DNA from 3 places in the Bhargavaea ullalensis genome. Region 1 is predicted to be linked to each of the others. Evidence: riboswitches for the same ligand, from Rfam matches in the RefSeq annotation. Region 1 holds a riboswitch; each other region holds the start of a gene.

Region 1 (10,478 bases):
TTCTCGTCCCGCGCCTGGTCAACAATGTGGGCCAGCTGTTTCTGGGATGGTTCGCTCTGGGAATTCAGACCGGCGACCGAGACTTGCTTCAATCCGTATTCATCCGCCACATAGCCGAACGAGGCATGCGAGATGTAGAACGTCTTCACATTTGCGGCATCTGCCATTTCCCGGTACTCGCCGTCCAGCTTCTTCAGTTCGCCGGAAAGGGCATCATAGCGCTCGGTGAAAGTTGCCTCAAGGTCGGGGCGCTCCTTGACGAGCGCGTCTTTCACGGATTCCGCCAGGCGATCGGCAAGAACCGGTGACAGCCAGACGTGAGGATCGATGCCGGAATGGTCATGGCTTTCGTGGCCGGCCTCTTCATCGTGATGGGCTTCCCCGTGACGCAGCATATTTTCCGGAATGGACGCACCGGCCGGAACGAGCCGGACGTTTTCGTTTTTCAGCGTTTTTTCCGCTTTGTCCACAAAGCCCTCCAGTCCGAGTCCGATATAGATGAACAAGTCGCTGTCTGCCAGCGCCATCATGTCCTTCTGGGTCGGTTCGAATGTATGGCTGTCTGCGCCGGGCGGGTAGATGGAGGAAGCCTCCACCGCATCACCGCCGATGCGCTGGGCAAAATAAGCGAGCGGGTAGACGGTCGTCTTCACTTGGATCGCTTCTTTGTTGTCGTCTGCACGTTGTTTATCTGAATTGGACCCGCAGGCGCCGAGCAAAAGTACGGCAGCCAGCAGAATCATCCACAAACGTTTCATGAATTCACCTCTAAATCGTAATCAATACGATTTATCATAACGCATCTGTTATCGGATTGGCAACCGCGAATCGGTTCAGCCTTTTTTCTTTTTGGGCCAATCTTCCGGAACAGGGTCGTATCCGCCATCATGGAACGGATGGCATTTGGAGATTCTGCGCACGGTCAGCCACAGCCCCTTGACCGCGCCGTGTTTTTCAAAAGCCTCCAGTCCGTATGCCGAGCAGGTCGGATAAAACCGGCAGGAGGGCGGCGTCAGCGGAGAGATCGCTTTCCGGTAAAACTTGATGATCAGGATAAATAAATGTTTCAGGACCAACACTCCAATCGTTGCATACGTTTATTTTAGACCCGCCGGTGGTAAATGAACAAGGGAATGAATTCGGAATCAGGAATGAAAAGAAACGGAGTGTTTGCAGATGTCAAAAGAACTGATGGATGAATTGAATGTACAGGTGGCCACTTGGTCGGTGCTCTATACGAAGCTGCACAATTACCACTGGTACGTGAAGGGGCCGCAATTCTTCACGCTGCATGCAAAATTTGAGGAACTGTACAATGAGGCGACGCTCCATATGGATGAAATTGCGGAGCGGATGCTGACGCTCGGCGGGAAGCCGGCCGCCACGATGTCCGAGCACCTCGAATTGTCGGTCATCGGCGAAGCGGACGGAACGGAAACTGCGAATGAAATGGTCGGCAGACTGACGGATGACTTCACCCGGGTGATGAAGTCACTTAAAACCGGGATGGAGCTTGCGGCGAAGGACGGGGACGACATGACGGAGGATCTCCTGAATTCAACTTACCAGAGCGTTGAGAAACATCAGTGGATGCTCAACGCATTCCTTGGCGAAGACAACAACTGACTCAACGGAAAATGCCGGCGGACGGCATTTTCTTTTTGTATCCTTAAACGGCAGCGGTGCATCCTAACCGGGAAAGGAGGAGCACCGATGTCCGAAAAATTGTATGTGTCCATTTCCGGCCGGCAGATCCACACTGAGCCGAAGCCGTTCCCGTGGGAATTCGCCATTGAGGCAACACCGGAAACGGAGCGGGTCATGAGAAGACTGTTCAGGCAGATCGAAGACGTGGAATGGACGAATTTCACCAGGGCGCATCTGCCTATTATTCCTTATCATCTCGATAAGGAAAATCACATGATCGACCGCAGGGTCATGAAGCTGTATGCGCTCGTCCATGAATACGGGGACGAGGAGACAAAGAGATTCATCGAAGAACTGCCGTATTTTCGTTGAATGGCGGGACTCTCCTCCGCTAAACTTGAACCAAAGGGGGGAGCCCGTTGTTTACATACAAAGACAAAGCCGGACAGCGAGTGGATCTGTTTGAAGAGCCCGGAGCGGCCGGAATGCCGCCCGGACACGTGCTGATCGCGGCACGGGTGCGCGGCAGCTGGCTCATGACGGACCATCCGAAAAGAGGGCTTGAGTGGCCCGGCGGCAAGCTGGAGGATGGAGAAACCCCGGAACAGGCAGCCGTGCGGGAAGCTTATGAAGAAACCGGGGCGGTCATCGGCAATCTGCGGTTCATCGCGGACTATGTCGTCCAAGCCGATCCCCCGTTCTGCAAGCGGGTGTTCGCAGCGGATGTGTGCAGGCTGGACGAAAAGGCACCGCTCCGGGAAACGCGCGGCGCGGCATGGTTGACGGAAGCGGACTGGGGTACCGGCGGCCTTCTGAGCAGCCATATGGACGATGAAGGGATGCGGCGCATCCGAAGGAGGGTGATCAGCCTTGAAACCGGACGGAACGATTGAATATTCGCGGCCCTATCCCTCGCCGGCCCCGAACGTGCGTCTGCGGGAAGTGACTTACTGGTCAAAAGGACTGCGGGTGAAAGGGATGATGGCGGAGCCTGCCGCTGAAGGAATCCGCGACGGCATCGTCTACCTGAGGGGCGGCATCCAGCATGTCGGAATGGCGCGTCCCGCCCGGCTTGCCCAGTTCGCCGCCCAGGGGTTCGTCGTGTTTGCCCCTTATTACAGGGGAAACCGGGGCGGCGAAGGGTTTGATGAATTCGGCGGAGAAGACCGGTGGGACGCGGTGAACGCGGTGGATGTCCTGAAACAGCACCCGAAGACCGATGCATCGAGGATCCATCTGTACGCCTTTTCGCGAGGCGGGATCATGGCGCTCTGGACGGCCATCCTGCGCGACGACATCACGTCCGTCGTCAACTGGGCGGGCGTCTCCGATGTCGTTTTCACCTATAAGGAACGGAAGGATCTGCGTCGCATGATGAAACGGGTGATCGGCGGCAGTCCGAACAGTGCGCCGGATGCTTACCGCGAACGGACCGCCCTGTTCCATGTCGACAGAGTGACGGCACCGTTTTTGCTGATTCACGGGCGGATGGACGAAAATGTCTCGCTTGAGCAGTCGGTGATGCTGGAGGAAGCGCTCAAAGAAGCCGGAAAGCCGGTGGAAACCTGGTACTTTGCGGAATACACCCACCACTTTCCGCCCGCCGTCAACGCGAGGATCGTCCGGGATCTGTGCAACTGGATGAAAGGGAAGGGGCACTGAACAGGACATATTAAAAAAGCAGCGCATCAGCCAAAAAGGCGATGCACTGCTTTTTTGTTAGGATCAGATTCAGATGATCGGTCCGCCCAGTTCTTTGATGTCTTCGGAGACGGAGCCGAATTTTTTGAAGTTCTCACGGAATGCGTCCGCAAGCTCTTTTGCTTTTTTGTCGTAAGCTTCTTTGTCCGCCCAGGCATTGCGCGGGTTGAGCACGTCGGTCGGGACGCCTTCGATCTCTTTTGGCATTTCAAGGCCGAATACGTTGCCTTTTTCCGTGTCGACGCCTTTGAGCTTGCCGTCGATCGCCGCGCGGACCATTGTGCGTGTGTAGCTGAGCTTCATCCGGGAGCCGACGCCGTATTCGCCGCCGGTCCAGCCGGTATTGACGAGATACACATTGACATCATGCTCATCGATCTTCTTGCCGAGCATTTCCGCGTACACTGTCGCATGAAGCGGCAGGAACGGGGAGCCGAAGCAAGTGGAGAAGGTCATCTGCGGAGAAGTGATGCCGCGCTCCGTGCCGGCGAGCTTCGAAGTGAAGCCGCTCAGGAAGTGATACATCGCCTGCTCTTTCGTCAGTTTGGAGATTGGAGGAAGCACGCCGAACGCGTCGGCCGTCAGGAAGATGATTGTCTTCGGGTGGCCGGCGACGGAAGGGATGACGCTGCCGTCGATGTAGTCGAGCGGGTAGGCCGCACGCGTGTTTTCCGTGAGCGAGCCGTCGTCGTAGTCCGGAACGCCCTCTTCGTCGAGCACGACGTTTTCGAGGACCGACCCTTCGCGGATGGCGCCGTAGATCTGCGGTTCTTTCTCTTCCGACAGGTTGATGCACTTCGCATAGCAGCCGCCTTCGATGTTGAAGACGCCGTCATCGGACCAGCCGTGTTCGTCGTCACCGATGAGCCGGCGGCCTGGATCTGCGGAAAGGGTCGTCTTCCCTGTGCCGGAAAGTCCGAAGAACAGGGCCACATCGCCTTCCTCGCCGACGTTGGACGAGCAGTGCATCGACAGGATGCCTTTTTTCGGCAGCAGGTAGTTCATGACGGAGAAGATCGATTTCTTCATCTCCCCGGCATACTCGGTCCCCCCGATGAGAACAATGCCGCGCTCGATGGAAATCATGACAAACGCCTCGGAGTTTGTACCGTCTGTTTTTGGATCTGCTTTGAACGAAGGGGCGGAAACGATCGTGAACTGCGGATTCATCTCTTTCAGCTCTTCTTCGGAAGGCCGGATGAACAGCTGGTGCACGAACAGGTTATGCCACGCGAATTCGTTCACGACCCGGATCGGCAGGCGGGAGGCCGGATCGGCGCCGGCAAAGCCGTTGAAGACGAACAGCTCCTCTTTTTTGCCGAGATGGTCAATTACCTTGTCGTAGAGACGCTCGAACACTTCCGGGCTGACGGGCTTGTTGACGCTGCCCCAGTCGATATCTTCCTGGGAGGGCAATTCTTGGACGATGAAGCGGTCCTTCGGCGAGCGGCCCGTGTAGGCACCCGTCGTCGCACGGACGGCCCCTTTGTCTGTGAGGACGGCTTCTCCGCGCTGGACCGCTTTTTCCGTCAGCGCAGCGGCCGACAGCTGTTCGCGGATCGAATCTCCTGTCAGAAGATCATTCAGTTTGTCGCTCAGTTTCGAAGAAGTCATCATCTGTACCACCCTTATCTGGTTAGTCCCGCAATCGGCGGGCTGCTTTAATGTGAAATAGTATAGCACATTTAGAATAATAGTCTATACTAATTGAAACCTCAAGCAAAAACCGGCAATCTTCATCATTTCTTCACAGAAATCACCCGCCCGGCTGGAGGGCGCTGAAAAAAGTTGGTCATGCACATTTTCGTTGCAGGTTTCCGCTTGCCGCAGGTATTTCGGGCCTGCAGCGGAAATAGCAACCGAGGCGTGTTTTTTTGTTGCTTCCCCGGTTGCCGGCTTGTTTGGACGGGGTGGGCAGGGAGAACTGTTTGACAGGATGAGAATTGTTTATTAGTATGGAAAATTGTACGGATACTCTTATCCCGAGCTGGTGGAGGGACAGGCCCTGTGAAACCCGGCAACCTGCCGTCTGAGGACGGAAAAGGTGCCAACCTGAAGCAAGGTGGAGAACCTTGGACGATAAGAGTGAAAGGTGTCAGACGATCCGGGCCTTTCCTCATTTTAGCCGATGAGCGGAAGGCCTTTTTTGATTGCAACGCCCTGCAGCCTCTTCAAAGCCCAAAACGGCTTGGAGTTCAATCCGTCAAGGAGCGGACTTGACAGGGGGAATGAGTACCGTAACATTTTCCGGCAGGCTGCCGGAGCCGAGGAGGAAATATCATTGACCAATCGTCGCCTTTTTACATCGGAATCGGTCACTGAGGGCCATCCGGACAAGATCTGCGACCAGATCTCCGATGCGATCCTGGATGCAATCCTGAAAGACGACCCAAATGCGCGCGTCGCATGCGAAACGACCGTCACGACGGGCCTTGTGCTTGTGGCGGGTGAAATCACGACTTCCACTTACGTGGACATCCCGAAAGTGGTCCGTGAAACCGTTAAGGAAATCGGCTACACGCGGGCGAAATACGGATTTGATGCCGAGACGAGTGCGGTGCTGACTTCGATCGATGAGCAGTCGCCGGACATCGCCGCCGGAGTCGACGTCGCACTGGAGTCGAGGGAAGGCCGGATGGACGATCAGGAACTGGAAGCGATCGGTGCCGGGGACCAGGGGCTCATGTTCGGCTTTGCGTGCGATGAAACACCGGAGCTCATGCCGCTCCCGATCAGCCTTGCGCACAAGCTGGCCCGGCGGCTGGCGGAAGTCCGCAAAGAAGAGGTTCTTCCTTATCTGCGTCCGGACGGCAAGACTCAGGTGACCGTGGAATACGGCGAAGACGGCCGGCCTGTCCGGGTCGACACGATCGTCATCTCGACGCAGCACCATCCTGAGATCTCCCTTGAGCAGATCCAGCGGAACATCCGCGAATATGTGATCGACGAAGTCGTTCCGGCGGAATTGATCGACGGGGAGACCAAGTTTTTCATCAATCCGACCGGTCGCTTCGTCATCGGCGGTCCTCAGGGAGATGCGGGTCTCACCGGCCGCAAAATCATCGTGGATACGTATGGCGGCTACGCACGGCACGGCGGAGGAGCATTCTCGGGCAAGGATCCGACTAAAGTCGACCGTTCTGCGGCTTATGCGGCGCGCTACGTCGCAAAGAACATCGTCGCAGCAGGGCTTGCGACAAAATGCGAAGTGCAGCTTGCCTATGCGATCGGCGTCGCACAGCCGGTTTCGATTTCGATCGACACATTCGGCACCGGCCAGGCAAGCGAAGAAGAGCTTGTCGGGTGGGTACGCGACCTGTTTGACCTGCGTCCGGCAGGCATCATCCAGATGCTGGATCTCCGGCGTCCGATGTACAAACAGACAGCCGCCTACGGACACTTCGGGCGCACCGACGTGGACCTTCCGTGGGAGCGGACCGACAAAGCCGGATCCCTGAAGGAAAAAGCGGGTCTTTAAGACGGCTGGCTGCGCGTCAAACGCAATGCCGCCCGATCCCCATCGGATCGGGATCAACAACAGGAAAGGCCCGGGTGCCAGATGGCACCCGGGCCTTTCTTCATTTCTGCAGGCTTTTATAGTATTGGCCTTTTTGGGCGTATTCACGCACGATCCGTTCCATGTCTTTCCGGTCTTCTTCATTGAGAGGCCGGATGACTTTTGCCGGAGAGCCGAAGGCGAGCATGCCGGCGGGGATTTTCTTGCCCTGCGGGACGAGCGAGCCGGCACCGATGAATGCACCCTCGCCGATTTCCGCTCCGTCCAGCACGATCGATCCCATTCCGATGAGTGCACCCTGCCGGATCGTGCAGCTGTGGAGGATAACATTGTGGCCGACCGTCACGTCGTCTTCGAGGACAAGCGGGAAGGCAGGGCTTTGGTGAAGCATCGACAGATCCTGGATATTGACGCGCTTTCCGATTTTCGTGGGCGAGACGTCGCCGCGGATCACAGTGTTGAACCAGATGGAGGACCCTTCGCCGATTTCGACATTGCCCGTCACGGTGGCATGGTCTGCGATGAAAACCGACGGGTGGATGGTCGGTTGTTTGCCGTTGAATGGATAAATCATCGAAAAATCCTCTCTTTCCATGTAAGATTGGTGATATATTAACTTTACCAGAAAAAGAGGTTCCGTTGGTTTCCGGGAACGGCCGGCAATCGCGGACGGGAGAGGATGGACAGCCATGTGGAAATGGGAAGCGGAGGGGCAGCCGAAGGCCACGGTCGTTCTGTTTCATAATGCATATGAATATCACGGCCGCCATGCATGGCTCATCGAACGGTTCAGGACGGCCGGCATGCATGTGATCGCGGGGGATCTTCCGGGCCACGGAAGCCGCGGAACGGAAGTCCATGACGAGGCAATCCAGGAATACCGCGAATTCGCAGGGCAGCTCGTCAAGGCCGGTCTCGCGGAGAGCGTCCCGCTGTTTTTGTACGGCCACGGACTTGGGGGTCTGCTCGCTGCCGACCAGGCAAGGCTGATGGGCAATGCGTGTGCGGGCCTGGTCCTGACTTCGCCGTGGTTTGCGCTCGATCATCTTCCGCCGAAGATGAAGGGAGCCTTGTCCGGCATCGGTAAAATCGCCTCGGGCATCAAGTTTAACCACCGGATCACCGAAGAAATGCTGACACGGGCACCGGAGCCCGGTGCTGCGGAAGGCAGCCGGCTTTCCTATCATCCGGTCGCAACGGCGGGATGGTACCGGGAACTGGCTTTATATATGAGGGAAATGTCCGAACTGCCTGCAGCCGGCGGAGCGCCTGTCCTGCTGCACACGGGGGAAAAGGATGAAATCGCCAGCCGGAAGGCGGCACGGGAGTGGCTCGTCAAGGAAGGCAGGGAGGAATTCCAGTACAAAATGTGGAATAACTGCCGTCATGACATTTTCCACGAACCCGAGAAAGAGGAAGTGTTCCTGTATACGGAAGCGTTCATCAACTCCGTGCTTCGTTCGCTCGGCTACGTGGCCTGAGGAGGAATGGGATGGACCAGGGAATCAGGAAGGCGGCGGCCCGGCTGCTGTTGACGGCGGCCCTGCTGCTGTTCGGCGACCCCGTGACCGGCACGTTCGGCACGAAAGACGAACCGTTGCTCGACCAGGTGTTCATGATCGGCAACGATGACGGGACCGGAACGGGATTTCTTATTGAAAAGTCGGGACTTCTCCTCACCAATCACCATGTGGTCGGCTCATTCGAGGAACAGGATGTCTGGTCGCTCGGAGGAGCGGAGTACAAGGGTGAGGTCTTGGAGACGAACCGATTCCTCGACCTGGCACTCATCAAGATCGACGGCTTTCCCGGCGGAACGCCGCTCGTGCTGTCCGATGTGACGCCCGAAAGGATGGAGAAAGTGCTTACGCCGAGCTGGACGGTGGATCATCCGTTCGTCATCCGGGAAGGCACGGTCCAGCTGCTGCATCAGATGGTCGGAGTCGACGAACAGGAACCGGTGTTTACCGACTTTATGATTGCCAGCACGAAGCTTGAACCCGGCATGAGCGGCAGTCCGGTCATCCGGACGGAAACGGGGGAAGTGATCGGCATCAATGTGGCAACGGAGGCCTGGAGCAAAATTTCAATCAGTGTCCCGGTCGCAACGGTCAGTGAAGTCACCGGCCGCTGGATCAACGAACACGGAGAAGGAGGTACGGAAGATGAATGACCGGTCGGAAATGTATATCCGCACGCTTGGACTGGAACCGCATCCGGAAGGCGGCCATTATGCCGGGACGTTTGCGGGGACTCCGGATGAGGAGGGCGGGGCTCATCTTTACACGAGCATTTATTTTCTCCTGGAGTCGGGGGACTGCTCCCGTCTGCACCGGCTGAAGTCGGACGAGCTCTGGTATTTCCACGACGGCGGGCCGCTCGATATCCATATGATTTTCCCGGACGGCTCTTGCCGGAGGGAGCGGCTCGGACTCGGGATCGAATGCGGAGAAAAGCCGCAGGTCCTCGTCCCGGCCGGTACGATCTTCGGCTCCGAACCGGCAGCCGGCAGCGAATTCTCGCTCGTCGGCTGCATGGTCGCCCCGGGCTTCGACTTCGCAGACTTTGAGCTGTTCACACAAAACGAACTGCTCGTCGACTATCCCCAACATGAAGAATTAATCCGGCAACTCGCCTACCCAGCCATCCCGAAATGACGGGATGACTTTTTTTGCAGGAAAACGGAATGAAGGTCGGAATATGCGGCCGGAAATCGGAGTATGGGGCCGAAATTCGAAGTATGGCATCTGAAATCGGAGTATGGGATCGAAATTCGGAGTATGGCATCTGAAATCGGAGTATGGGGCCGGATATCGGAGTATGGCGTCTGAAATCGGAGTATGGGATCGAAATTCGGAGTATGGCGTCTGAAATCGGAGTATGGGATCGAAATTCGGAGTATGGCGTCTGAAATCGGAGTATGGAAGCGAAAATCGGAGTATGGGGCCGAATATCGGAGTATGGGATCGAAATTCGGAGTATGGGATCGAAATTCGGAGTATGTCGTCTGAAATCGGAGTATGGGGCCGAAATTCGAAGTATGGCATCTGAAATCGGAGTATGGAAGCGAAAATTGGAGTATGGGGCCGAAAGTCGGAGTATGAAGCTGAAAACGGAGCATCCCGCCCCAACCCGCCGACACCCTCCATCTTCGCGTAACCCCGGGCCTTTTCCTCCGTCTGATTAAATAGGGGAAGGGGCGATCATGGATGATCCGCTTGACCATATTTTCATTGATCATCATGCTGACGCTTGCCGGCTGCGGCGAGCGCACCGGCGGGCCGGTGGAGACGGCAGAACCCGCAATACCGGAAATGATCATAGTCATCGACGGGCAGGAGTACCGGACTGCGGTCGGTCCGTATTGCTGGCAGTCGGGCAACTCGGCCGTTTGTGCGGACAAGGAAGGGGATCCGTTTGCCTACGAAGAATCGGTTCCCCCGATCACGGGCGCGCCGGGGGAAGAGGCGACATTAAAATTTGAACAGCCGCCTGATTCGTTTTCCGTCAAGGTCCAAGACGAGCACGGCCGGGACATTTCCCAATCCGGTGAACCCATCTTATTGCCCGGCGCAGACGGAAAATATGGTTATTCGGTCACCGGCGTCTGGCC
Region 2 (10,478 bases), on a different contig from region 1:
GATGTGGCGGATGAGCTTGTCGACCGCCTGAAGAAAGCGGCCGACGACATCACGATCGGCAACGGCCTGGAAGAAGGCGTCTTCCTCGGACCGGTCATCCGCCCGGCGCACAAGGACCGCACGCTCGGCTACATTGAAACCGGCGTGGAAGAAGGCGCGACCCTCGTCCGCGACGGCCGCGGCGAGTCCGGTTCCGGAGGCGGCTACTTCGTCGGCCCGACGATCTTCGACCATGTCACGCAGGAGATGAAGATCTGGCAAGACGAAATCTTCGCCCCGGTCCTCTCGATCGTCCGCGTGGAGACGCTCGAAGAAGCGATCGAGTTCACGAACGCCTCCGATTTCGCAAACGGCGCCTGCCTCTACACCGACAGCGCCTCCGCCATCCGCGAATTCCGCGACAACATCGACGCCGGCATGCTCGGCGTCAACCTCGGCGTCCCGGCCCCAATGGCGTTCTTCCCGTTCTCGGGCTACAAAAAGTCCTTCTACGGCGACCTGCACGCCAACGGCAAAGACGGGATCGAGTTCTATACGAGGAAGAAGATGCTCACGCAAAGGCACTGAGAGATCGAAGAGGGGCGGCTGAGGTAGGGGAACTCTCCTCACTCGGGGGCAAACTCTCCTCACTCGGAGCGGAACTCTCCTCACTCGAGCAGAAACTCTCCTCACTCGCGCCATCCGAAGCCTGAAATATTGATCGACACGACCAACCCAACTTGAAGGGAGAGAAAATGATGACGACTGTAAAACAGGAAGAGCAGACGCTCGTCGAGAAGGACCGCCAGAACGTCTGGCACCATATTTCGCCTTACATGGAAAAATCGCCGCCGATGATCTGGGCGAAAGGGGAAGGCGCGTGGGTGACGGACCATGAGGGGAACCGTTATCTGGACGGCATGTCCGGCCTCTGGTGCGTGAACGTCGGCTACGGCCGCGAGGAGCTCGCGAAGGCGGCGTACGATCAGATGAAGGAACTGTGCTACGTGCCGATGACGCAGGGCCATGAGCCGGCGATCGAGCTCGCCGAGAAGCTGAACGAGTGGCTTGATGATGACTATCAGATCTTTTATTCCAACTCGGGGTCGGATGCGAATGAAGTCGCGTTCAAGATCGCCCGCCAGTACCACCAGCAGAACGGGGAAGGGTCCCGCTACAAGTTCATCAGCCGGTACCGCGCGTACCACGGCGGCTCGATGGGCGCGCTCGCCGCGACGGGCCAGGCGCTGCGCAAGTATAAATACGAGCCGCTCGCGCCCGGCTTCCTTCACACGGCACCGCCGGACAATTACCGCCGGCCGAAGGGCATGAGCGTTGAAGAATACAACATCATGCGCGCCGAGGAGATTGAGCAGAAGATCATCTGGGAGCAGGAGGAGACGATCGCCGGCGTCATCATGGAGCCGCTCATCACGGGCGGAGGCATCCTTATCCCGGATCCGGTGTACGTGCAGAAAGTCCAGGAGATCTGCGACAAGCACGGCGTCCTCCTGATCATCGATGAAGTCATCTGCGGATTCGGCCGCACGGGCAAGAAGTTCGGCCACCAGAACTTCGGCATCAAGCCGGACATCGTCACGATGGCGAAGGGCCTCACGAGCGCGTACCTTCCGCTGTCGGTGACGGCGGTGCGCAAGGATATCTACGAGAAGTTCAAGGACAGCGCGGAAAACAGCCACTTCCGCCACGTGAACACGTTCGGCGGCAATCCGGCGGCCTGCGCCGTCGCGCTGAAGAACCTCGAGATCATCGAGCGCGAAGGCCTCGTTGAGCAGGCGGACCGCCACGGCGAGCGGCTTCGCAAGGAACTCGCGCATCTCGCGGACCACCCGCATGTCGGCGACGTTCGCGGCATCGGCTTCCTCCTCGGGATCGAGATGGTCGAAGACAAGGAGACGCGCGAGCCGGCAAGCGCCGCGCGCGTCGGCAAGATCATCGCCGACTGCAAGGCGAACGGCCTCATCGTCGGCAAAAACGGGGACACGGTCGCCGGCTACAACAATATCATCACACTCTCGCCGCCGCTTTCGTGCACCGATGAAGACGTCGACTTCATCATCTCGGTCGTGAAAAAGGCATTCGAGGAAAATAAATAATAGAAGAGGGGAGGCGTCGTGCCTCCCTTTCCGATGGAGGGAAAGGCTATGAAAATTGGGGTGCCGAAGGAAATCAAGAACAACGAAAACCGCGTCGCGATGACGCCGGCCGGAGTCGCCACGCTTGTCGGGGCGGGCCACGAAGTCATCATCGAGAAAGGGGCGGGCCTCGGCTCGAGCTTCACCGATGAAGAGTACCTGAACGAAGGGGCGACCATCTCCGAAACGGCTGCCGGGGCATGGGCTGCCGACATGGTCATGAAAGTGAAGGAGCCGCTGCCGGAAGAGTACGGCCATTTCCGTGACGGGCTCATCTTGTTCACGTACCTTCACCTCGCGGCGGAGCCGGGCCTGACGAAAGCGCTCGTCGAGAAAAATGTGACGGCGATCGCCTACGAAACGGTCCAGCTGCCGAACCGCTCGCTGCCGCTCCTTTCGCCGATGAGCGAAGTGGCGGGACGCATGGCAACGCAGATCGGCGCCACGTTCCTCGAGCGCAACCACGGCGGCAAGGGGATCCTCCTCTCCGGCGTGCCGGGCGTCGGCCGCGGCAAAGTCACGGTGATTGGCGGCGGCATGGCCGGTGCGAATGCGGCGCGCGTCGCAGTCGGCATGGGCGCCCGGGTGACGGTCATCGACCTGAGCCCGGAGCGGCTCCGCCAGCTCGACGACCAGTTCGGCAACGACATCGAGACGCTCATGTCGAACCCGTTCAACATCGCGGAAGCCGTGAAGGATTCCGACCTCGTCGTCGGTGCGGTCCTGATCCCGGGTGCGAAGGCGCCGAAGCTCGTCACGGAAGACATGGTCAAGTCGATGCAGCCGGGCTCCGTGCTCGTCGACATTGCGATCGACCAGGGCGGCATCTTCGAGACGAGCGACCGGATCACCACGCACGATGACCCGACATACGAAAAGCACGGCGTCGTCCACTACGCCGTCGCCAACATGCCGGGCGCCGTCCCGCGCACGTCCACGATGGCGCTCACGAACGTCACCGTCCCTTACGCGCTCCAGATCGCAAACAAAGGCTGGAAACAGGCCGCCCTCGACAACGAGCCGCTCCGCAAAGGCTTCAACACCCACGCGGGCCGCGTCACCTGCCCGTCCGTCGCAGCCGACCTCGGCCACAGCCACACCGACCTGCTGGACCTCCTTGAGCCGGTCAACCATTAAGCAAATGAACACAGGCGCCGCCCGATTCAATTCGGGGGCGCCTGTTTTTGGTTGGAACGTTGATTGTATTGGGGGAAACGTTGATTGTATCCGGCGAAACGTTGATTGTATTGGGCGAAACGTTGATTGTATCCGGCAAAACGTTGATTGTACCGCCGCCCGCCCGTCCGCTACGCCGCCCGCCGTTTCCTCCCGAGCACCGCCGACACCCGGTTTTCTTCGCCCGACCGCAGCCGCCGGAAGTTCTCCACATGCTTCCACACGGCCATCAGAAACAGTCCGGCCGAGATGAGATCCGGTCCGACGCCGGGTGCCAGGACGACCGCGGTGAAGACAAACGTCACGTATAACATCAAAACGCCGAACACGATGAAGTCGGTCACGATCGACACGACGATCAGCAGCGCAAGTCCAGCCAGCCCGATTTTCCAGTCGAATCCGAGCAGGACACCGATGACGGTCGCGGTCCCTTTGCCGCCGCTGAACTTCATATGAAACGGGAAGTTGTGGCCGAGCACGACGGCCGCCGCCATGATGAACACGAGCAGGGCGCCGGCCACCTCGCCGAGCCCCGTCTGCGCCGCGAGCCACTTTGCGAGCAGGACGCCCCCGACCCCTTTGCCGATATCGATCGCCGCGACGAGTGCGCCGTACTTTTTGCCGAGGACGATCGCCGCATTCGAAGCGCCCGCATTTTTCACGCCGGTTTCCTTGAGATTCACGCCGGATAGCCGGCCCGCGACGGTCGAGCCGTGCACGCAGCCGATCAGGTAGCCGGCAGCCGCCGCCAGGATGAGCCACAGACCCATCATTCTTCCTCCTCCCGGAACTTTAGCTGCACTGCATGATCATCTTCGTCCGGTCAAACCGTCCGGCTGCAAGATCTTCTTTTTTGATCGAGAAATAAAGCATCCCCATGTCGCCCCACATGACGTCAAGGTCGTCGTCGCTGTCCATCTGGAACAGGAGCACATAGTCATCCGCGGCTTTTTCGGCTTCGTCCCAGTCTTCCACGCCGTCACAGTAATGGGCGGTTTCCATGAACACCGGGTTTTGGACCGCAAACGGAAATCCGAGCATCTGGTGTTTCGGCTCGCCGTTTTCGAGCACGCCGAAAATCTCTTCTGCGTCGTCATCGTCGAAGTCCATCTCGATCAGGGCATCGGTGTCGACTGACTCCATCTGCCCAAACGATGCCGCGAATTCCGGCAGCATCGAATCTTCCGGAACTTCCACGCGCTCGAGCTTCGCCGGGTCGCCGTCGTAAAACAGCACCCGCCAGCCGCTGAGCTCTTCCTCCTCTCCGCTGCCCCACGGCTGCTCTTCCACATCGTAATAAAAAGACAGCACGCCGCTTTTCGGGAACGGGTGATCAATCCCCGCGATGCCGAGGTCCGTCAGGTTGATTTGCGCAAGCAGTGTCAGCGGCCGGCCGTTGTTCTGCGGAAGGTCGGCATTCGGCGGCAAGTCCGGGGCGCCTCCGAATTTGGATGCGCCCGGCGCAAGGGGTCCCGCGGCATCTTCTTTTTTGACGCAGACCGCTACGCCGACCAATTCGCGGATCGTCTTTTCATATCGGGAAAGGCCTTTTGCGGCGAGCTGTTCAATCAATGAACTCATTTCGTTTGCCTCCTAGAAAAACTCTTTCCTATTGTAACGGCCGGGCGGGCAAATGGTTTCAATCATTCTGAAAAAATACACTTGACTTCCGGAGGAGGACAGGGCTATACTGATTTCCAAGATGGAAAATTAAATGAATTCACTCTTATCAAGAGCGGCGGAGGGACTAGGCCCTGCGAAGCCCGGCAACCGGCAGGCCATGCCTGCAAAGGTGCTAATTCCTACAGTTCCGGAGACGGATCTGGCAGATAAGGGGAGGGATGCAGCTTGCCTGTATCGGCCCTCTTCCTTTATGCGAAGAGGGTTTTTCTGATTTCCCGAAAAACCTCCTCCCCGGTCACCGCACATCCATCGAGTTCCAGGCCTTTGGCGGCGAACCGCCCGGGCACCACATTCTCAGGAGGTTTTTAATCATGACGAACAATCAACCATTCAAGCCGGAAACGATCCTTGTCCACGGAGGCCAGCAGCCGGACCCTGCGACGGGCGCCATCGCCGTCCCGGTCTACCGCACGACGGCGTATGCATTCCGTGACACCGAGCACGCGCAGAACCTGTTTGCGCTGAAGGAGCCCGGCAATATTTATTCCCGCATCATGAACCCGACCGTCGACGCATTCGAAAAGCGCGTTGCGGAACTTGAGGGCGGCACGGCGGCAGTCGCGCTGTCGTCCGGCATGGCGGCGATTGCGTTCTCGATCCTGAACGTGGCCCAGGCGGGCGATGAGATCGTCGCGGCGGCGAATCTGTACGGCGGCACGTACAATCTGTTCGCGGTGACGCTCCCGCGCTACGGCATCGAAGTGAAGTTCGTCGATTCCACCGATCCGGAAAACTTCCGCGCGGCGATTACCGACAAGACGAAGGCGCTCTACGGCGAAATCATCGGCAACCCGAGCCTGAACGTGCTGGACGTGGAAGCGGTCGCGGACATCGCCCATGAAAACGGCGTGCCGCTCATCATCGACTCCACATTCGCTTCGCCGTACGGCTCCAATCCAATCGAATTCGGGGCGGACGTCGTCGTGCATTCCGCCACGAAATGGATCGGCGGCCACGGCACGGCGATCGGCGGCATCGCGGTCGACGCCGGCAAATTCGACTGGACGCAGGGCCGCTTCCCGGGCTACACCGAGCCGGACGAAACCTACCACGGCCTCCGCTACGGCATCGACACGCCGGACGCCGCATTCGCCACACGGCTCCGCGTGCAGTTGCTCCGCGACTTCGGCCCGTGCCTCAGCCCGGACAACGCGTTCATCTTCCTGCAGGGGCTCGAAACGCTTCACCTGAGAGTCCAGCGACACAACGAAAACGCGGAGAAGGTGGCGAAATGGCTGCAAGACCACCCGTCCGTCGAGTGGGTCCAGTACAACGGCCTTGAAGACCACCCGTCGTATGAGCTGTCGAAGAAATACCTGAAAAACGGAGCCGGATCCGTCGTTGTATTCGGCATCAAAGGCGGGCGGGAGGCAGGCCGCAGGCTGATCGACGGCGTGAAGCTGTTCTCCCACGTCGCGAACGTCGGCGACGCCCGCTCGCTCATCATCCACCCGGCGTCGACGACCCACCAACAGCTGTCGGCGGAGGACCTTGAGAAAACCGGCACGAGCGAAGAACTCGTCCGCCTCTCGATCGGCCTTGAAAACGTCGATGACATCATCGCCGACCTGAAACAGGCGATCGAAGCGGCCGCGCCGGTCAAGGCTTGAATTTAGGGGGCGGGTGAGGCGAGTGGCGCAAGTTGGGGCCCGAGTGGCGCAAGTTGAGGCCCGAGTGGCGCAAGTTTGCCCGCGAGTGGCGCAAGTTCGCTTCCGAGTGGCGCAAGCTGTGCCGCGGCTGCCCGCATATTCTGAAAAATCACCGCCCGGGGGTTTTATTTCCGGGCGGAACTTGTTAAGCTGAAGGGAATTGGAGGTGATCGCCATGGCGACAGTGAAAGCGGCCATCCTGGGGTTCGGGACGGTCGGCCAGGGCATTTATCATATTGTGAATGAACGGAAAGAACAGCTGGCGGCACGGACGGGCGCCCCGATCGAGATTGCGGCGATTCTCGTGCGCAACCTGGATAAACCCCGTCCCGACACGCCGGGCGTGCTCGTGACGGACCGGTTTGAGGACATCTTCGCCGTTCCGGGACTGGAGGTCGTCTTCGAGGCGATTGTCGGCGAGGAACCGGCCGGCACTTACCTGGAACAGGCGATTAAGGCCGGATGCCATGTCGTCACGGCGAATAAAGTCATGTACGCGAAAGCAGGGTCGTCACTCGAGGCGCTTGCCCGCGAGCTCGGCACGGGGGTCGGCTACGAAGCCACCGTCGCGGGCGGCGTTCCCGTGATCAAGACGATCGAGAACCTCAATCTGGCCAATGAAGTAACGGGCATCCAGGGCATCCTCAACGGCACGTCGAACTTCATTCTCACGAAGATGAGGAAGGAAGAGTGCACGTTTGCCGATGCGCTCAAGGAAGCCCAGGAGCTCGGCTACGCAGAGGCGGATCCGACAAATGATGTATCCGGCTTCGACGCGTTCTGCAAGCTCATGATCCTGAGCGGCCTCGCGTTCGGCGAGCAACCGGAGTGGGAACGGGTGCCGATGGACGGCATCGACAACCTCACGCTCGATGAAGTGGTCGACGCCGACCGTCAGGGGCTCCGCTACCGCCACATCGCGGACGTGCGCCGCGGCGAAGACGGGGAGATCCAAGCGTCCGTCGGTCCCGTCCTCATCGGTCCGGACCATCCGCTCTACGGGATTGACGGAGTCGACAACGCCGTGGCCATTGAAACGGCCTACGCCGGTACGCTCACCGCCATCGGACCGGGCGCCGGCATGTACCCGACCGCCACCGTTATGGTCGAGGATGCGGCTGTGTTGCTGCTCAAACACCCCTTTCGAAAACTCGTAACCGAATAAACGAAAAGCGGTGCTTCCTTTTTGACGGGAAGCACCGCTTTTTCTGTGAACGTTAAGCAAACCGGCCTGAACGTTAAGATGCGGTCCGCGGCAGCCGGGGGTGCGCGGGCCGCCTTGGGTTACCGCACACCCGGGATCCGCCGGCTGCCCGGAAGCCGCGCTCGCCAGGGGCACACCCGCTCACTGCGGAAACAAATCAGACGACAAATACCGCTCGCCTGTGTCCGGGGCCAGGCAGAGCACACGGGCTCCTTGAGGCAGCTTTTTCGCAACTTCCATCGCAAAGTAGGCGCTGGCGGCTGCGGAGGCGCCGACGAAGATGCCTTCTTTCGCCGCAAGCGCACGGGCCGTCCGGCGGGCGTCTTCATCGTCGATCAGCAAGATCTCATCGTAGATGTCCCGGTTCAAGATCGACGGGATGAATCCCGGGCCGGTGCCCGGGATTTTGTGCGGGCCGGGTTCTCCGCCGGACAGGACGGGGGAGCCTTTCGGTTCGACGACATAAATCTTGAGCGACGGGATCCGCTTTTTTAATTCCTCGCCGGTTCCGGTGACGGTCCCGCCGGTTCCCGCCGTCAGCACGAAGGCGTCGAGCCGCCCGTCGAAGGCATCCAGAATCTCGGGCGCCGTCGTGCCGCGGTGGGCGTCGGCGTTTGCCGGGTTATCAAACTGCATCGGAATGAAAGCCCCCTCAATCTCCCCGGCTGCCAGGCGCTTCGCTTCATCGATGGCGCCCTGCATGCGCTGTGCCGCAGGAGTGAGATGGACTTCCGCACCGTAGGCCTTCAAAATGCGGACCCGCTCCTCGGTCGCGTTGTCCGGCATCGTCATGATGCACCGGTAGCCTTTTGCCGCGCACACCATCGCGAGGCCGATGCCGGTATTCCCGGAAGTCGGCTCGATGACCGTGCTTTCCCCGGGCACAAGTTTCCCTTCCTTTTCCGCGCGTTCGATCATGTTGAGGGCGGCGCGGTCCTTCACGCTGCCGCCCGGATTGAACGATTCCAGCTTGATGAACACGTCTGCGCCGCCGGGATCCGGCAGCCGGTTGAGTTTGACGACCGGCGTGCTGCCGATCAAATCCAATATTGAAGAGGCAATTTTCATGGCACATCCTGCCTTTCCTGCATACGTTATTTTAATCCCTATTAAACCAGTATAAATTATATGCAAACGCTCGGCAATGTTCTTGATTTCCGGGAAAAAATTCTTGACACTTCAGAAATCCGGGGTATGATTAACCTTAAAACTTAGTATTCCAATAGGTTATATAAAATTAATTTCAAAGGAAGTGCAATCAACAGTGTTCCTTTCCATAGAAAACGTCGAAAAAAGCTTTGGGAAAGACGGGCGGCGGGAGCAGGTCCTCCGGGACATCAACCTGCAGATGGAGGAGGGGGAGTTCGTTTCCCTGCTCGGTCCGTCGGGCTGCGGAAAGTCCACACTGCTGTCCATCGTCGCGGGTCTCGCCCGCCCGGATTCCGGCCGGCTGCAGCTCGGCGGACAGACCATCGACAGACCCGGCAAAGAGCGGGGGATGGTGTTCCAGGAGGCGGCCCTGTTCCCGTGGCTGAACGTTGAAGAAAACGTCCGGTTCCCGCTCAAGGGGGCCATGTCCAAAGAACAGATGCAGGAAACCGCCCGGCGCCATCTCCGGCTCGTCCAGCTCAGCCAGTACGGGAACCACCATCCGCATGAGCTGTCCGGGGGCATGCAGCAGCGCGTATCGATTGCCCGGGCGCTGGCGATGGACCCGGCGGTGCTCCTCATGGATGAGCCGTTCGGTGCGCTTGATGAACAGACGCGGATGCGGCTCCAGGATGTGCTCGAGGAAATCTGGATCGAGACAAAGAAAACGATCCTATTTGTCACGCACAGCATCCAGGAAGCCGTCCGACTGTCCGACCGCGTTGTCGTGATGGGCACCCATCCGGGCCGGATCATCGAGGAAATCCCGGTCGCGCTCGGCAGGCCGCGCGCGCAGCACGGCAAGGAAATGGCCGAATACGAAGCGCATATCCTTCGGCTGCTCAAAACGGACAGAGACAATGTCGAGGAAGAGGAGCAGCGCCATGCGGTTGTTCATTAAGCGGCTCATCTTCTACGTTTCCCTGTTCGCGGTCTGGGAGCTCGCCATCCGCCTGTTCAACGTCTCGCCCGTCATCATGCCGGCCCCGACCGACGTGTTCCGGGCGCTCGGTGACATGATTTCCGACGGCACGCTCGCCCGGGACCTCGGCGCAAGCTTCATGCGTCTCGCGGCCGGACTCGTCATCGCACTCCTGATCGGACTGGGGCTCGGCATCCTGCTGGCCAAATCCAAGACTGCGGACGAGACGCTCGGCTCGCTCATCCTCGCGCTTCAGAGCATCCCGAGCATCGTCTGGCTCCCGCTTGCGATCATGTGGTTCGGCCTGAACGAGAAGTCGGTCATCTTCATCATCGTCCTCGGCGCCGCGATCGTCATGACGATCAATGTGCGGACCGGAATCCAGAACGTCTCGCCGATTTACATCAAAGCGGCCCGGACGATGGGCTCGTCTGGACCGGATCTGTTTTTCCGCGTGCTGCTGCCGGCTTCCGTGCCTTACTTTGTCACCGGCATCCGGCTCGCCTGGGCGTTCGGATGGCGTGCGCTCATGGCCGGCGAACTGCTCAGCACCGGGCCGG
Region 3 (10,478 bases), on a different contig from region 1:
CGATCTTGTCGCCTTTTTTCAGTTCGGAAACGTCCCCGATCTTCTCGGAATAAAGGCCCATCGGCGCGAACTGGGTGGACCCGATCGGCACGAGGTCATTGCCGCTTTCATTGCCGTACTGGGCGAGGAACGCAATCGTCTGGAACGCGTTCAGGTCGATGTCCTTTTGGGCAAGCGCGTTGTTCGGAAGCGTGTAATCGGCGAATTCCACGAGCTCGACGTCGATGCCCTCTTTCTTCGCCATTTCTTTGAGGATCGGCCACTGGGCGCCGTCCGCTCCGTTGACGCCGATCTTCACTTTCACCGTTTTTGAATCCGCCGTGGCATTCCCGCAGGCCGCGAGGGCGAGTGCGGTGATGAGCAGCAGAGCGAGCAACCAGATTTTCTTCATAAGTGCATTCTCCTTTGTTTGTATGGTTCGATGAGCTGCGCTTCAGGCGGGCGTTTACCCCGGGCGGTAAGCGAGCGAATTTCTTCGACAGAATGGACAGCACCTTCATTCACCGCCGCATAATCTTCCGCGACAGCGTGTTGCCGATCCATTGCGCCAGCTGCACGAGGACGATGAGGATCACGACGGTGACGACCATGACGCTGCCGTCGAACCGCTGATAGCCGTACGTCATCGCGACGTGGCCGAGACCGCCGCCGCCGACCGTCCCGGCGACCGCCGAGAAGTCGATCAGTGTGACCGAGACGAACGTGAGTCCGAGGACGAGCGGGCCGAGCGCTTCGGGGATCAGCACCGTGAAGATGATGCGCATCGGGCTCGCCCCCATCGCCTGCGCCGCTTCGATGACGCCGGGATCGATCGAGACGAGGTTGTTCTCGACGACCCGCGCGATCGTGAAGCTTGCGACGATCGTCATCGGGAAAATCGCGGCCGCCGTGCCGATCGTCGTGCCGACGACGAGCCGGGTGAGCTGCGAAATCGCGACGAGGAAGATGATGAACGGCACCGGCCGGACGATGTTGATGATCAGGTTCAGCAAGTTAAAGACGAGTTTATTTTCCAGAATGTTGTTTTGCCGGGTGACGAACAGCAGCAGTCCCATGACGACGCCGAGGATTGAGCCGAAGATGAGCGTCGCGATGACCATGATGAGCGTTTCGCCCGTCGCTTCGACGATCCGCGGCCAAAATGTAGTCCAGTCAACGTTCAAGTTCGATCACCTCCTCGATGTCCGTAAGCGTCGCAATTTCGGCGATGGCGGCGCTGACCGCATCCGGATCGCCCGAAAACGACACGATCAGGTTGCCGAACAGCCGCTCCTGCAGCTCGCGCACCGAGCCGTACACGATGTTGAACGTGACGCCGTGCTTGGCGGTCACCCGCGACAGCACCGGCTCATTCGCAATCGCTCCTTTGAATAAAAGCCGGTACAGCCTGCCCCCGCCTCCGTCGCGCCACTCTTTGAGGATTCCGGGCGACGGAAGATCCTGCTGGACGGAGCGGATAAAGCGTTCGGTCGTTCCGTGCTGCGGGTCGGTGAAGACGTCGAACACGCCGCCCGACTCGATCACTTCGCCGTTTTCCATGACGGCGACTTTCGAGCAGATTGACTGGATCACTTCCATTTCGTGTGTGATCAGCAGGATCGTGATGCCGAACTCCCGGTTCACTTTCTTGAGCAGCCGGAGGATGTCGGCGGTCGTGTCGGGGTCGAGCGCAGATGTTGCTTCGTCGCAGATGAGGATGTCCGGGTTGCTCGCGAGCGCCCGGGCGATGCCGACGCGCTGCTTCTGGCCGCCGGAAAGCTGATCCGGATAGTTGCCGGCCTTGTCGGCGAGCCCGACGAACTGCAGCAGTTCATTGACCCGGCGGCCGATTTCGGCTTTCGGCGTGCCGGCGAGCTTCAGCGGATAGGCGATGTTGCCGGCGACCGTGCGGGAGTTGAACAAGTTGAAGTTCTGGAAGATCATCCCGATGTTCTGGCGCTGTTTGCGGAGTTCTTTCGGCTTGAGTGAAGTGACATCCGTCCCTCCGATCTCGATGCGGCCGGACGTCGGGCGCTCGAGCAGGTTGACGAGCCGCAGCAGCGTGCTTTTGCCGGCGCCGCTGAAGCCGATGATGCCGAATATGTCTCCCTGATCGACCGTCAGGGTCACATCTTTCACCGCGTGGACTTCGCGCGGACCGAGCGTGAATGTCTTGGACACTTGCTTGAATTCAATCACTGGGCGGACCTCCTTGTGTTCGAGGCAACGAAAAAACCTTCTTTTTCTTGAAGACGACAAGAAAAAGAAGGCCGGTTTGGCCATCTTTTCTCATCTATCAGACGCGGTGCGCGTCTGCAGGAATTGGCACGGTGCTCGCTGTGGAGTCCGCTGCCGAGATGTCATAGGGCCTGTCCCTCGATCTCTCTCGATAAGAAAATGATGTGTATGTAATTGGTTGGTTTCGTTGATTGAGACCTACTTTACCCGGTGCCTGATTGAAAGTCAACTCTTTTTCGAAAAATTATTTTTCGGTCGGGAAAGTCGGTTTTGGGCGGAGAGGCAAAAAATACACGGCCGTCGGGCTGATTCTCGGGCGGCGTGGAAGGGTATGGAAGGATAAGAGAATCCAAACAGAGAGGGGTCATTTACATGAAAAAATGGTTTGGCGGCTGGGTGGTGGCAGTGCTGGTGCTGGCTTTCTTGGTGCCGACTGCATCAGCGGCACCCGTGTATACGGATGTACCGGAGTCCGGCGAGCATTCGGCAAATATACTATTGGCTCGGGAGCTTGGAGTGATGACCGGCTATCCGGACGGCACATTCAAGCCAGGCAAAGCCGTTTACCGCGCGGATGCGATCAAGGCGCTCGGGAAGCTCGTCCTGAGCCAATCCGGAGAAACGCTTGATTCGTATAATGTTGAAGGGGTGAAGGCATTTGCCGACGTACCCGCGGACGGACCAGACGAGGAGTTATACCGACTGTCATTGGTCGTGCGGAACGCCGGCATCTTCGACGGCAACCCGAACAATAACGTAAGCCCGCGCCAGCTCATCTCGCGCGAACAGATGGCGAAGGTGCTTGTGAACGCATTCGGCCTGAAGGATGTGCCGGATGAAATCGTATCCATGCGGGACCTGCATGCAGCCGCCCCTTATTTCCGCGAGCCGATTCTTGTATTGGCAAAGAATAACGTAACGCATGTGCTGGAATTCCGTCCGAAAGAAGCGGTCAGCCGCGGCCAATTCGCCAGCTTCCTCGTGAGGGCGCACGATACCCGTGCCGTGAAATATGCCGTCGAGGAAGTCGAACAACCCGCAGCCGTCAGGACCGCAGCCGGAGTGATGCCGAATCTCCCGGTGAAACTGGAGATCCGGTTGGTCAACGGCATCACCGCCGACGCCCCGGTGTTCTGGAACCTGAAAACCGCCGACCTGTTGGCGCCCGGCGACTACACGGTCGAAGGAACAGTCGGCGACACCGGCCGGACTGCGGAAATTGTCGTGACGGTTGAGTGAAGGTGTGAGGTGAGAGGCAAAAAAGCTTCCGTGGGGGCGGAAGCTTTTTTGTGTGGGCGGAGTGTGGAAGCGGGTGACGAGCCAACTTGCGCCACTCGAGGGCCAACTTGCGCCACTCGGAGGCCAACTTGCGCCACTCGAGGCCAAACTCGCGCCACTCGAGGCCAAACTTGCGCCACTCACCACCCGATTCAGTTACCGGCATGGATTTCCCATGCCCGACGGCTCCAACTATAAAATAGAGATTCGTCCAACCATAAGTGCATAGCGCGTGCCACTCAAAAGCAAACTCGCGCCGCTCGAGAGCCAACTTGCGCCACTCAAGCCTCAACTTGCGCCACTCGCGCACAAACTCGCGCCACTCGAGGCCAAACTCGCGCCACTCATAAAGAATCTAACCCTCTCCCCGCCTCTTCAATCTCTGCCCCGAGTGATCCAGGTGGAGTGTTGGCACGAATCTGTATCTTTGTCGATTGGTTTTCCCAATCACTTCAAGTGGGTATCGTTCCAAGGTACGTCTCCCGGTTGTCGAAGATGAAATCTCCGCAAACTCGCAAAATTCTCGGTTGGTGAATGATGTTTTGAACACCAGGACAAAATCAAGCAGGGCCCGGCCGTATGGGTCTCCGTTGACGGGTTTATTGCAGCCGTGGCACACGTGGGTCCGCTGGGAGATCCGGGTTAATTTTCCCGAGCACCATTCACAGAGCAGGCCCGTTTTCAACCAGCCGGGCCGCAGGTTGAACAGGTCGACGGCAGGAGTCGGATCCGGTTCGACTTGATGGGTCCGGATGAGATCTGCGATGATTTCAAAAGAAAAGTGGTCGCCGGCGGATTTTGCTGCATTGATTTCCCGCTTCAAGTAGGACGGGATCTGCTTCACCGAGATGAACGGCGCATCTTCCGGCAAGCTGCCCCACACATTCTGCCGGGTAAAGACAACTGCGCCGGAGACCGTCGTCCAAATGCCCCGATCACCGAGCCAACCGGCGAGCGCGTTTTTTTGATTGTCCAGCTGGGTGATCGGGCAGTTCATCGACAAGATCGTGCCGTCGTCGTCGATGCGCTCGAGACGGCGCGGGTTCTCGTGCCAATGCAGGCGGCCGCGGACTTGCTTGGACTCCAAAATCCAAATTCCGAGGTCCGTCACAATGAGTGTGTCAAACTGAACAATGTAATCTTTGTGCATCTGCAGGCGGATGTCTCGGAGAATGGTCCAATTCACCGGCAGGCGCAGCCCGCGCAAATGCTGGTCGACCATGACTTCCCCCTTGAACCCCGCTTCCACCCGGTACCTTTTTTCCTCAATGTCCTCTCGCTCCCGGTCGCCCGGCCACATTCTGCCAAGCGCCGCCTCCAGCTTCCTTAACTCCAGCGGGTATTTCCTCTCCCCCACTCCCCCACCTCCTCAACGACACCATAGCATAAAAAAGAGAAGAAAAAACATAACTTTTCAAGTTTGCAAAAGGAGGCAATTTCCGATGCCAAAATTGAAATTTGACAAGAAAAACGGAGAGTTATCCACAGGTGATTCGGAGCGTTTCGGACCAAATCAGAGGAATTCAGGAAACTCTCCTCACTCGGAGGCCAACTTGCGCCACTCAGGGGCTAACTTGCGCCACTCGAGCCTCAACTTGCGCCACTCAAGCCCAAACTTGCGCCACTCGTGATCCAACACGGCCCCAACATAATAAACACCCCTCCCCCCTAAACTTTTTCCGCTTTCCATGTATATCTCTCATCCTTAGTGCGTATACTATCTCCATCACAGGGCCGCGGCACCGCCTTGTCCCGCGCGAATGGGCACCTCCGACGGGAAGTGGAAAAGGGAATGACGCGCATCTCCGGCCGGGGTCAGAGTGCCCGGTAGTGCCGCATTTACATCGTCTCTTCAAAAGGAACTTCCTTCGTTGGAAGTTCCTTTTCTTTTACTCATTCTGGCAATAATCATATGGACGGTTCTCCAATTCCGTGAGAAAATGATTCTTGGTTATTTTCACGAGAAGGAGACTCATGGATGTCCATATTATTTGCCTTATTATTTTTACTGGCGACCGCCGGTTTGGCAGCCGGTGTGGTCATTTTGGTTATCAGACTGGCCCTGAAGATGGAGCATGACGCACGCAAAGTGGTGCTCGGAACCAGGTTGGCCATCGGGGTTTGGGTGGCGCTGTTCGCTGCCATGCTTCTGTTTTCGGCAGGGGTGCTGATCGACCGGCTCTACTTTATTTTCTTCGCCGCCGCACTGGCCGGTCTGATTGGCAGCGGGGCAGATTTCCTCCTCCAGCTGGCTTTCCGGATGAAGCCGTCAATCAAGCGGCATTCCAAAGTGGCGGGGGCATTCCTGGCCGCCATGGTCATCGTGATCTTTGCGGGCCCGGCTCCCGATCAGGTGGCCTCCGATGAAGAAGTGAAGTCCGAGTCGGCGGTTGCAGCGCCAACGAAAATCGCCGACATAAAAGAGGCTCCAAATGAAGAGACCGCCAAAAGAGAAGCGGAAGAGGTCTCCCAAGCCGACGAGAAATCCGCTGAGCTGAAGTCAGTTGAAGTTGCGGCAGTTCCGGCTACGGCCAAGACCAGGTCGGCTGCGCAAGAATCCGTCCAAAAGGAAGCAGCCCAGCCGGCAGCAGCGTCCAACCGTGTGCCGGTCACTCTTGCAAACCCGATTGACGGAGACACGATCAAAGTGAACATCGATGGCCGGACAGAATCCGTCCGCTTCCTGCTCGTCGACACGCCCGAGACGAACCACCCGCGCCTCGGTGTGCAGCCGTTCGGTCGGGAGGCGAAGGAATTCACGACGAAGCTGGTCCAGAGCGGGTCGATCGAGCTGGAGTTCGACGTGTCAGACCGGGATAAGTACAACCGTCTGCTGGCCTACGTGTATGTTGACGGCGTGTCGGTGCAGGAGGAGCTCCTGAAAAAGGGGCTTGCGCGCGTAGCGTATGTTTACGCGCCGAACACCAAATACGTGGACCGCTATGACACGCTGCAGAAAGAAGCCCAGCAGCAGGCAGTCGGGATTTGGTCGGTCGAGAACTATGCGACGGACCGAGGGTTTGATGCGGCAGTCGTGAATGGCGGAGAACAGGCTTCCCCCGCCCAGAACATGCCAAAGCCGAAGCCTGCTCCAAAACCTGCCCCGGCTCCTCAGCCAAAACCGGCTCCCCAACCGCAGCAGCCGGCAGGCGCCTGCAATATCAAAGGCAACGCCAGCAGCCATATTTATCACAAGCCGGGCGGCCAGTACTACGACCGCACGAACGCCGAAGTCATGTTCTGCTCAGAAGCCGAAGCCCAGGCGGCCGGCTACCGGGCATCAAAGAGATAAACAACAGAAAACCCATGAAATAAAATAGGAAAAACGGCTTCCGGCAGTAAAATCTCCGGAAGCCGTTTTTATTTTTGAGGGGCGAAAAAGGGAAAGCGACTCACTCGGGCACGATTGTGTCTCACTCACCGGAGAAAGCGTCTCACTCGCAGAGGAAAGCGACTCACTCGTTATTTCGCCACAGATGTCTTCCCCTTTTTCCTCCGGATGATCCGGTTACTCCAAATGTTCTAAGCCCTTAAATGAACCTTCCGGCGCGCCGGAAGGTTTTCCTTATGGGTTTGGCAGATTCTCCACCTGCGGAGAATCTTTGATTTGAGAAGTAAAAAATTAGTCACAGACAGTGGATAGCGTCTCACTCGGAGGTGATTGCGTCCCACTCGGGAGTGTTTGCGACTTACTCGCCCAGGATTGCGTCTCACTCGCCCCGCTCCCGCCTCACCTGACCGCCTTCTCCCTCACTTCCAGCCCCGCGCCCGCCACACCCGGCACGCCGACCAAAGCCAGCACGGTGAGCAGTACTTTCTGCACGCCGACGAATGCGCCGTTCGGGTCGAACCATTCGCCCAGTGTGTGGCAGCCGCCGAATTCTCCGCCGCCGCCGAGTGTCACAGCCGGAATGCCGAGGTGGATCGGGACGTTGGAGTCGGTGCTGGAGGCGCCTTCCAGGACCGGATCATACCCCAGCAGTCTGGAGGCATTAGCAGCAATCCGCACGATGGTGCTTTCCGGATCCTGGCTTCCCGCAGGGCGGTCGCCGACTTGTTCCAGCTCCGCCGACACCGCACCGGGCCGGCCGCGGAACCGGTTTTCTTCATCCGCCGCCTGATGGATGATCCGCAGGGCTTCGCGTTCAAGCCGGGCGAGTTCGTCAGCGGATGTCGACCGGAGATCCAGAATCATTTCCGCTTCCTCGGCGATCGTGTTGACGGACGTGCCGCCGCCGATCACGCCCACATTATAAGTCGTCTTCGGCAGTTCCGGTGTCCGGACCGACGAAATTTCGGCGATGGCGCGGCCGAGTGCGTGGACCGGGCTCGGGGTGCCGTAGTCGCCGAACGAGTGGCCGCCGGGTCCGCGGTACTTGACCGAGTAGCGTTTGGACCCGGTCGCGAGGTACGTGATCCGGTCGGGCGCGCCCGGTTCGATCGAGATGAAGCCGTCGATTTCATCCCCCCGCTCCGCGAATAAATGCTTCACGCCGTTCAGGTCGCCGAGGCCCTCTTCGCCGACGGTCGCCCCGATCAGCAGGTCGCCTTCCGTCTCGATGCCCGCAGACTGGAGCGCCCGGAGGACCGCCAAAACAGCGGCGAGTCCGCGGCCGTCGTCTGCAATGCCCGGCGCGAACACTTTGCCGTCCCGACGCTTCGCCTTGACGTCGGTGCCGGCCGGAAACACGGTATCCAGGTGGGCGCACAAAACGAGCGTCGGCCCGCTTCCCTTCCCGCGCCTCCTGCCGAACACGTTGCCCGCTGCGTCCGTCGCCACTTCCTCCAGGCCGAGCGTTTCCAGCTTCGCCCGGTAGGCACGGCCCTTTTCCGCTTCGGCGAATGTCGGCGCCTCGATTTCCGTGAGTTCGATCTGCTCTTCGGTCGTGGCGTCGTTGTCTTGTTCGATGAACGCGAGCGCGGCCTGCACCCGCTCGTCTTTCCACAATTTCTCCATCAACGGTTCCCCCTTAATTGCTTCCCGAAAAATTCCACCGTCTTCGTGTGCATCAGGATATGATTTTCGATCCGCTCGGTCTGGTGGCCTTCATTCTCAAAAATCACCAGCTCCACTTCCCGTCCGCGGGACTCGAGATCCGCGACGAGCTGCTCGGCTTCGCTCACCGGCACGCGCGTGTCATTTCGGCCGTGGAACACGAGCAGAGGCGCCTCGATCTTGTCGGTCAGGTTCATCGGCGCCGTCCGGTCAAAGAATTCCGAGTGCTCCGCGAGCGTCCCGTACTCGCACTCGCGCAAGTAGCGCCGCCACTCGCCGGTGTTTTCGAGGAACGTCCGCAGATTGGACATGCCGACGACGTCGACGCCCGCCGCCCACTTTTCCGGATAATGGGTGAGCGCCGACAGCACCATGAACCCGCCGTAGCTGCGCCCGATGATGCCGATCTTCCCGGAATCCACGCCGTGCGACGCAGCCAGATCGCCGGCAAGCTCCGCAAGATCCGCCACCGCATCGAGCCGCTTGTCCGCGTCATCGAGTTTCAGGTAGCGGCGTCCGTACCCGAGGCTGCCCCGGATGTTCGGCACCGCGACCGCGAATCCCCGGTGGACGAGGTACTGCACGACCGGATTGTACTCCGCCTTCGACTGACCCTCCGGCCCGCCGTGCACCCAGATCACCGCCGGACGGCCCGTCTCCGCCGACTTTTCATACAGGAAATACGGAACTTCCAGGCCGTCGAACGAGTAGAACGCATGCAGCTCCGGCTCCGCCCAAAGCGGGCCGGCGGTGTCCGACTGCCCAAGGTTCGTGTGCCGCACCGCCGTTCTTTCCGTCGGGCGGTATTCCCAGATGTCGCCGGGCTCGGTCGGCGATTTTTGGGTGAAGACGAGCCGTGTGCCGGTCAGCCAAGACAGTCCTCCGATCACGCCGCCGGGCAGGCCGTCGGCAAGTTCATGTGCTCCGGTGTCGGGCGAGTAGAATCCAAGCCGGGAAATGCCGCCTTCATTGAGCGTGAAGGCGAGCAGCCGCCCGTCCGGCGACAGGGCGATCTCTTCGATGTCCCACTTTTTCCAGTGCAGAAGTTTTTCCATTGTGTGCGGCTCATCGAGCGAGAAGGCGGCCACGTACTGCGTGTCTTCGCCGGCGTCTGTAAGCAGATAGCCTTTTCGCGCGCCTGGGATGACCGCCGGCGATGCATGGCGTGCGGGCGTGCCGGCCGATCCGATTCTGGTCGTCTCTCCCGATTCGGTATCGACGGCGAACAGCGCACTGTCGATGTTCGTTTCCTTCAGCGAGACGAGGACGGTGCGGTCGTCGATCCAGCCGAGCGGTTCGCAGTTGGCGTCGGATTCGTAGATCGTCTTTTCTTCGCCGGTGTCGGCATCGACCGTGAACACGTCGAAATGGCCGGGATGCCGCCGGTTGCTCGAAAAGACGATCCGGGACCCGTCCGGAGACCAGCCCGCCGGGTAGTGGAAATGCTCCGGCGAATGGACGAGCGGCTTCGGCTCGGGCAGGTGGTCCGTTTCCGCTTTCTCGTGATTCTCCGCGGCGAGCAGTTCTTCCCCGGCTTCCTCGAGCGTCCGGTTCGGATTGTTGTCGAGAATGTATAATTGCTGCTTTTCATTCCCGTGATGATCCATCCCGATCACCGTGCGCTGCCCGTCCGGCGAATGAAACACGCTCAGCACCCGGTCCGGCATCTCCGCGAACGGCACGGGCCCGCCCGCTGGATCCAGCGTCCACACTTGCGGAATCCCCGTGATTTTGGAAATGAACGTGAACCGCTCCGTCTCGGGAATCGCTTTAGGCTCGTACGCAGAATTCACCGTCAAATACTCCAGCAGCAGGTTTTCTTCTGTCAGCGTTTGGTCGTTTGTCATGATGGGCCTCCCCCTTAGATATTTCTCTATTCGAAATATCACTTTTCGGAATAGTATAGCATACGGCGAGGGGGCCAGTGGAATCATATTGTTTGGGAGTGGGTGCGTTTGATTCGGGGGGTGGGTTCAGCCTGGGGGCT

Evidence for each region. Region 1 has a riboswitch for S-adenosylmethionine ahead of metK (methionine adenosyltransferase). Riboswitches for the same ligand answer to the same signal wherever they lie in the genome.
Region 2: linked by a shared signal. The riboswitch ahead of ACFFIY_RS02205 (O-acetylhomoserine aminocarboxypropyltransferase/cysteine synthase family protein) and the one ahead of metK (methionine adenosyltransferase) in region 1 are both predicted to bind S-adenosylmethionine.
Region 3: linked by a shared signal. The riboswitch ahead of ACFFIY_RS00080 (methionine ABC transporter ATP-binding protein) and the one ahead of metK (methionine adenosyltransferase) in region 1 are both predicted to bind S-adenosylmethionine.

What each region holds. Positions count from the first base shown of each region.
Region 1 is NZ_JBHLWY010000040.1:10,681-21,158, forward strand. Features, by position in the region: gene ACFFIY_RS09465 (metal ABC transporter solute-binding protein, Zn/Mn family) at 1-758, opposite strand, end outside; gene yidD (membrane protein insertion efficiency factor YidD) at 834-1,070, opposite strand; gene ACFFIY_RS09475 (Dps family protein) at 1,177-1,626, shown strand; gene ACFFIY_RS09480 (transposase) at 1,714-2,019, shown strand; gene ACFFIY_RS09485 (NUDIX domain-containing protein) at 2,067-2,540, shown strand; gene ACFFIY_RS09490 (alpha/beta hydrolase family protein) at 2,518-3,309, shown strand; gene pckA (phosphoenolpyruvate carboxykinase (ATP)) at 3,379-4,962, opposite strand; SAM riboswitch class I at 5,323-5,434, shown strand; gene metK (methionine adenosyltransferase) at 5,630-6,826, shown strand; gene ACFFIY_RS09505 (gamma carbonic anhydrase) at 6,927-7,439, opposite strand; gene ACFFIY_RS09510 (alpha/beta hydrolase) at 7,555-8,346, shown strand; gene ACFFIY_RS09515 (S1 family peptidase) at 8,358-9,038, shown strand; gene ACFFIY_RS09520 (cupin domain-containing protein) at 9,031-9,522, shown strand; gene ACFFIY_RS09525 (hypothetical protein) at 10,084-10,478, shown strand, end outside.
Region 2 is NZ_JBHLWY010000008.1:56,407-66,884, forward strand. Features, by position in the region: gene ACFFIY_RS02180 (CoA-acylating methylmalonate-semialdehyde dehydrogenase) at 1-567, shown strand, start outside; gene ACFFIY_RS02185 (aspartate aminotransferase family protein) at 738-2,096, shown strand; gene ald (alanine dehydrogenase) at 2,145-3,272, shown strand; gene ACFFIY_RS02195 (glycerol-3-phosphate acyltransferase) at 3,443-4,084, opposite strand; gene ACFFIY_RS02200 (YwqG family protein) at 4,104-4,892, opposite strand; SAM riboswitch class I at 5,035-5,147, shown strand; gene ACFFIY_RS02205 (O-acetylhomoserine aminocarboxypropyltransferase/cysteine synthase family protein) at 5,306-6,604, shown strand; gene ACFFIY_RS02210 (homoserine dehydrogenase) at 6,819-7,808, shown strand; gene cysK (cysteine synthase A) at 7,989-8,915, opposite strand; gene ACFFIY_RS02220 (ABC transporter ATP-binding protein) at 9,112-9,897, shown strand; gene ACFFIY_RS02225 (ABC transporter permease) at 9,881-10,478, shown strand, end outside.
Region 3 is NZ_JBHLWY010000001.1:13,968-24,445, forward strand. Features, by position in the region: gene ACFFIY_RS00070 (MetQ/NlpA family ABC transporter substrate-binding protein) at 1-391, opposite strand, end outside; gene ACFFIY_RS00075 (methionine ABC transporter permease) at 501-1,163, opposite strand; gene ACFFIY_RS00080 (methionine ABC transporter ATP-binding protein) at 1,153-2,178, opposite strand; SAM riboswitch class I at 2,266-2,375, opposite strand; gene ACFFIY_RS00085 (S-layer homology domain-containing protein) at 2,590-3,456, shown strand; gene ACFFIY_RS00090 (nuclease-related domain-containing protein) at 3,851-4,852, opposite strand; gene ACFFIY_RS00095 (thermonuclease family protein) at 5,474-6,787, shown strand; gene ACFFIY_RS00100 (M20/M25/M40 family metallo-hydrolase) at 7,226-8,452, opposite strand; gene ACFFIY_RS00105 (S9 family peptidase) at 8,452-10,338, opposite strand.